2 linked regions of the Luteolibacter yonseiensis genome follow. The protein of the gene in region 2 interacts with the protein of the main gene of each other region in a pairwise test. Links are inferred from orthologs where the notes say so. Each region holds a gene or a part of one and is shown on either strand. Other genes may lie near its edges. The genes, in order: priA and JIN84_RS11010.

The links.
Region 1: the proteins of JIN84_RS11010 (region 2) and priA interact in binary tests that used the Escherichia coli proteins (3 or more experiments, as listed by UniProt). The link is inferred for Luteolibacter yonseiensis from one-to-one orthologs.

What each region holds. Positions count from the first base shown.
Region 1 is NZ_JAENIK010000004.1:744,644-747,903, reverse strand. The notes cover bases 247-3,188. They hold priA (replication restart helicase PriA), read right to left. Parts: upstream 2,881-3,188; coding sequence 613-2,880; downstream 247-612. Other genes in these bases: JIN84_RS04710 (hypothetical protein), read left to right, coding at 2,999-3,188; JIN84_RS04720 (AAA family ATPase), read right to left, coding at 247-606. In the rest of the region: more of JIN84_RS04720, read right to left, coding at 1-246; more of JIN84_RS04710, read left to right, coding at 3,189-3,260.
Region 2 is NZ_JAENIK010000011.1:310,457-313,531, forward strand. Bases 281-3,037 are described here. They hold JIN84_RS11010 (single-stranded DNA-binding protein), read right to left. Parts: upstream 2,022-3,037; coding sequence 1,539-2,021; downstream 281-1,538. Other genes in these bases: JIN84_RS11000 (diflavin oxidoreductase), read left to right, coding at 281-560; JIN84_RS11005 (hypothetical protein), read right to left, coding at 634-1,365; rpsF (30S ribosomal protein S6), read right to left, coding at 2,074-2,361; pth (aminoacyl-tRNA hydrolase), read right to left, coding at 2,327-2,947. Outside these bases: more of JIN84_RS11000, read left to right, coding at 1-280. UniProt on the Escherichia coli protein: Plays an important role in DNA replication, recombination and repair. Binds to ssDNA and to an array of partner proteins to recruit them to their sites of action during DNA metabolism. Acts as a sliding platform that migrates on DNA via reptation.

The sequences.
Region 1 (3,260 bases), on a different replicon or contig from region 2:
GAAACCGACACGCGGACGACGCATCGGTGAATCCGCATCGCTGCGGAACTGATGATAGAACCGCCATGCGAGGAAAGTTTCGCGGGCCGCCGCCAGCGCGGGGAAACGGTTCGCGTCACGCACTTCGGAAAGCATGGACTCGGGGAAAAACAACGGTAGCGGCGAGGTTTCCATCTTCCCCTCCGGATTCCGCAATTCGATGACCGGCCCCTTCCGATGTGCCATGACACGGCTCCTGGATGCGGAAAATCGCAGGGTCTCGGACTTCACATCAGGATCGGTCCGGAATCTGGTTGGATCGCCCGGAGTGGTGGGAATCAGGCCGCAGTCGATCTCATATTCGAAATCCGTGTCCGCGAGATTCCACAGGATGCGGAGAGCCTCATCCTTGCGCCGCCTGCCCGCCCACAGCATCCCGGGCATCCCCCCTTCATCCGCGATGGCTTCGGCAAACCGCCCGTCCGCCATGCGCTGGATCATGGCCAAGGCGCGATAGAGGTTCGATTTTCCCACGCCGTTCTGCCCGGTCACGACAGTCACACCGCCGAACCTCAGCCGGAAGTCACGGAGCGACCGGTAACCACGGATATGGATGCTTTCCAACATGGAGTTTCAGGAAAAATTCAGCGCATCCATGTCGAAGACGACGGTGACATCCTCCGGCAGGGTGGTTTTTGCCAGGATCTGCTGGACGTGCCGTGTGAGCGGACGGGCGCGGTGGGAACGCAGGGTGATCTGGAAGCGGAACTGCCCGTGGGAGCGGATGAGGGGCGAGGGCAGGACCTCCCCCAGTGTGATGCCGGGCGGCAGATCTTCCGCCAGGCGGAGATGCAGGGTCTGGAGCGTGAACTCAGCCCGGCGCTCATGGGTGGAGCGGCTGGTAAGGACCGCGCAGTGGGCGTAGGGCGGAAAGGAGAACTGGCGGCGGAATTCCATTTCCTGTTCGGAATAACCATCGAAGTCATGCTTGCGGGCGAACTGGATGGAGGGGGAGTGCGGGGTGAAGGTTTGCACGATCACCTCGCCCTCGAGATCCCCCCGCCCCGCCCGCCCCGCGACCTGGGTGATGAGCTGGAAGGTGCGCTCACCGGCACGGAAATCCGGAACATGCAGGCCGAGATCCGCATTCAATATGCCGACGAGGGTGACATTCGGAAAATGCAGTCCCTTGGCGATCATCTGTGTGCCGATCAGGATGTCGATCTTGTGGGCCTTGAAGGCCGCCAGGGTATCACGCAGGGCGTTCTTCCGGCGCATCGCGTCCGCATCGATGCGCGCGAACTTCGCTTGTGGAAAAACCTTCGCCATGACCTCCTCCACCTTCTGTGTGCCGTAGCCTTGAAGCAGGATCCCGGGGTCCCGGCACTCGGGGCATTTGCGCGGGACGATGGATTGATAGCCGCAGACATGACAGACGAGCCGCTCGTCCGTCCGGTGGTAGGTGAGCGCGACGGCACAATGCGGACACTGGCAGACATGGCCGCAGGCGGTGCACTGGAGCGATCTGGCGAAGCCGCGGCGGTTGAGGAAAAGGATCGATTGCTCGCCTTTTTCCAACCGTTGCTCGAGAGCGGTGCGGAGCTTGTCCGACAGGATGGCCGGACCACCCTTGTGCTTGGTCTGCTCCAGCCGCATGTCCACGACCCGGACGAGCGGCATGGATTGGCCGTCGGCACGCTGGTCGAGCCTGAGCAATTCGTATTTTCCAATGAGTGTGTTGTTCCAGGATTCCAACGACGGCGTGGCGGAACCCAATACGATGGCGCATGGCTCGAACGCCGCTCGCAGCACCGCCACATCGCGCCCATGATAACGCGGCACGTTTTCCTGCTTGTAGGTGTTTTCGTGCTCCTCATCCACCAGGATCAGTCCGAGTTCGGGCAGCGGCGCGAACACGGCGGACCGGGCGCCGATGACAATGCGCGCCCTCCCCTTGCGGATGCGGTGCCACTCGTCGAAACGCTCGCCTTGCGAAAGGTTCGAATGCAGCACCGCCACCTGATCCTGCATGGCCGCGAAACGGGACTTGAACCGGCGGACGGTCTGGGGGGTCAGCGAGATTTCCGGGACCAACACCAGCACGGTCTTTCCGAGGTCGAGGGCACGCCGCGCGGCCTGCAGGTAAACCTCGGTTTTACCCGAACCCGTGACGCCTAACAAGAGGATGGGCCGGGCCTTCTCCGGATCCGCGACGGCTGACAGGACGACATCCAGCGCGGCGGCCTGGCCGGCATTGAGGGAGAGCGGTTTGGATTCCAGGATTTCCTCGACATTGTCGGCATCCGGATCGCGGCGGATTTCCTCTGTTTCGAGCCGCAGCAGGCCCGCTTTCTCCATGGCTTTCAACGCGGCCGCGTTGCCATCCCCCAGATCGGCGACGGCCAACCGGAAACCCGGCGCATGGGCCAGCAACGAAAGGATGGCGAACTGGCGCGGAGCACGCTTTTCCAGCTTCGCCATCACCTCGGGCGGAGCGGCTCCATCCACCACCGCGACACGACGGGTCTTCGCCGAATTTTCCTCGGACCGGACCCCCTCCGGCAGGACCGAGCGGATGACGGACTCGATGCTGGAACCGTAATAACGGGCGATCCAGTCCGCGGTCCGCAGCAGGACGGGCGTGATGAGCGGCTCGGGGTCGATAAGCGACTCCAGCTCCCGCAGGGCGAAATCCGCCTGTTCGGGTTCGACGGTGGAAAGCACGGTGCCGGTCGCGGACTTCCGCCGCAGCGGGATGCGGACGCGGCAGCCCGGGCGCACGTCGAGACCCGCCGGAATGGCGTAGTCGAAGACGAGCTCCGAGGGTCCGTCTATCAGCACACGGGCGTTCACTGGGGTGAACTTGGAGTGGCGCGTGCGACGGGCCAAGATTGATTTCATGGATCAGAAAAAATGCCCTTCCAACTGTTCTTTAGAAAATGTTCTTGCGAACAGTTTTTGCTTGCGGATTTTGTAAAATCATCTCTCTTACATGAGGTATCAAACAGACCGTGCTCCCATGACCGATCCAGCCTCCGACTCGTCCGCCGTCGCCGAACGCACCACGGAATATCCGATTTACAAGCCAAACTCCCGTGGCACGGGCGGTGTCGTCCGCTTCGGGTTGAACGTGGCCAAGGCGTCGGTTTTTGTGGATGCGGCGAACCAGTCCGGCGAGAAGCAGTTCGACTGGGAAAACAAGATCACCATGAAATGGGGGCTGGCGGACATCGGCACCATCATCGCTGTGTTGCAAGGCCGCATGCCGCAGGCGAAGCTGT
Region 2 (3,075 bases):
GCCGCAAGCGTGGCGGCATTTGCTCCACCTTCCTGGCCGACCGCCTCACCGGTGGGGAAAAACCACGGGTTTATGTCCATGGGAACAATGCTTTCCGCCTGCCGGCGGATACCGCCACGGATGTCATCATGTGCGGCCCCGGCACCGGCATCGCCCCGTTCCGCGCGTTTCTCGAGGATCGCAAGGCAACCGCCGCGACGGGGAGGAACTGGCTGTTCTTCGGCAATCCGCACCAGGCGACCGACTACCTCTATCAGGACGAGATCGAAAGCTACATTGCGGACGGCACGCTGACGAAGTTCGACGCGGCATGGTCGCGCGACCAGAAGGAGAAGCTCTACGTCCAGCATCTCATGGTGCGGAACGGTGCCGAACTCTGGGCCTGGCTCAGCAAGGGTGCGGCCTTCTATGTCTGTGGAGATGCCTCGCGCATGGCGAAGGATGTGGATGCCGCGCTGCACAAGGTCGCCGAGGAACATGGCAACCTGACCGCGGAAGAAGCCACGGCTTTCATCTCCCAGCTGAAGAAGGAGAAGCGCTACCTGCGCGACGTCTACTGAGCGGTTCTTGGAAAATCAAAAGGCCACCGGTTTCCATCTCGGAAACGGTGGCCTTGATTTTTTTCAGCGTGCTTCAGCGGCGGCGCATCTGCTCTTCCACGAAGATCTCGGCGAGGCGGAAGCAGCGGCGGGAGAGGTCCTTGGCGTCGTTGTCACCGATGAGCGCCACACCTTCCTCGCTCACTTCGGCAAGGTAGATTTTCCACGCCATCTTTGTCAGGAGGTCAGGATCGATCTTCGGACGGGGAGCCTGTTGCTGCTGTGGCTGCGGATTGGGGCGGGGTTGTTGCTGCTGTTGCTGGAATGAAGCGGTGGACTCGGCAGGTTTCTGTTCCTGCGCCACGACCTGGGCATGGATCTCCTCGGACTGGGACGAGGTTGGAGCGTTTTGTGATCCTTCGGACTGGCCCTTGCCCTTTTTACGACGGCGGCGCTTGCGCTTGCTGGACTCGGACTGCGAATTGCTTCCTCCCGATGAGGCGGCTTCAGGTTCCGGCCACTCGCCACCCTCCTGGGTTGGGGATGGCTCGGCATCTTCCTCGGGTGCGCGTGCGGGAGTCTTGGGGAATGGAATGCTGGCGATTTCGGCGGCAGGAGCGGCTGGCGCCTCAGGTGCGGGTGCCGGGGTGGCGGCCTCTGCGGGAGCGGGTGTCTCCACCGGAGCGGCGACCTCGGCGGCCGCAGGTGCGGCGGCTTTCTTCGCGGTTTTTTTAGGGCGTGGGGTGGAAGCTTTTTTCGCACGCGGGGCTGCCTGTGCGGCAGGTGCGGAATCATTCTCTGTTAGAGGTTCTTTTTCGTCACTCATGTTGCTGGAAGAGGAAACTCCGTTGGGGTGCCGGGCGTCGAGAAGAATCCCACGGAGCATGCCGCGAGCAGTGGTTTCCTTTTCATGAGCGGGATGGCACATTCACCAGCGCAAAAAAAACGGAGCCGTGCGAACGGCTCCGTTTTGTGGGAAACTGGATTTTCCTGAAGAAGTCAGAACGGGATGTCGTCGTCTTCCTGATACTCGTCCGCAGGGGCTGCGGTGGCACCTTGCCGTGGTCCGGAGGACTGTTGCTGGGGGGCGGAGGATTGCGGACGGTCGGAATAGCCGCCACCACCGCCGGAGTTGTTTCCGCCGGGAGTGTTGCTGCCGAGGAACTGCATCACTTCTCCGACGATGCGGAGCTTGCTGCGTTTCTTGCCGGTCTCCTTGTCGTCCCAGGTATCGAGCTGGAGACGGCCTTCGATATAAACGGAGCGGCCTTTGCCGAGATATTGCTGGGCGAGCTCGGCCTGGCGTCCCCAGAGGGTGACATCGACGAAGGTGGTCTCTTCCTGCTTCTGGCCTTGGTCGTTGTTCCAGACGCGGTTGATGGCGAGGCCCAGTTCCGCGACGGCGGTGCCTTTCGGTGTGTGACGCAGCTCGGGATCCCGGGTGAGATTTCCGATGAGCATGACTTTGTTGAGATTTGCCATAACGGGTTGGAGTGCTCTGAGTTTCTAGGACGGGCGGGAATGCCCGCGCGGCTTACGCGAGGCGGGAGTAGTGCTGGAGGTGCACGTGATCGTTGAGTTTCAGGCGGCTCTGGATCTTCTTGATGGTGTCGGGCTCGCCACCGAAGGTGTAGTTCACGTAGTGGCCGGAGGCAAGGTGGCGGGACTCGTAGGCGAATTCACGACGGCCGAGCTGGGCGACCTTCTCGATCTTGGCGCCTTCGGCTTGGAGTTCTTTGGAAACGGAGCTGACGAGTTCGTCAACGGTGCCTTCGAGGGACTTGGTGTTAAGAACGATCAGTCCTTGGTATTTGCGGCTCATCGGATGGTGATGGAGGTGGATTGTTGCGGGTGTGATAGCGGTTCGCCGCGGCGGCGATGCCTTGGGAGCGCGAAAGCTGCACGGCTTCCAGCGCGGTGGCAAGCATGTTTTCCAGCACCGGGCGTTCGTCCGGGGCGAATTTCCCCAGCACATGGCCGACCATTTCGCCGGGCTGGCTGCCGCCGATGCCGAGTTTGAGGCGGGGGAATTCGTCATTCCCGAGGTGCTGGAGGATGGACTTGATGCCGTTATGCCCTCCGGCGCTGCCCTTTTCGCGGAAGCGCAGCGAGCCAAGGGGCAGGGCGACATCGTCGTAAATGACGAGCATCTGTGCGGGGGGCCATTTGTGAAACGAGAGGACCTGCTGGATGGCGCGACCGCTCAGGTTCATGAAGGTCTGGGGTTTCAACAGGATGGTGCCCGAACCGGGGAGCTTGGCCATGTGGCTCTGCCATTTCGGCACGGACTGGAAAGCTGCTCCGGAGGCCGCGGCGAGGCGGTCCAGCACCATGAAGCCGACGTTGTGGCGGGTTTCTTCATATTGACGCCCGGGATTGCCGAGGCCGACGATGAGGGTGAAGGACATGGGAAAGGATAGGGGATGGTGGATCGGAGTTAAGAGATTGGAAGCTTCGCTTCCGGAGCCGTGGTCTACAATCCCCGATCTCTGCAAATTCCATCCGGGGACGACGGGGACGCCGGACTGGTGAGTAC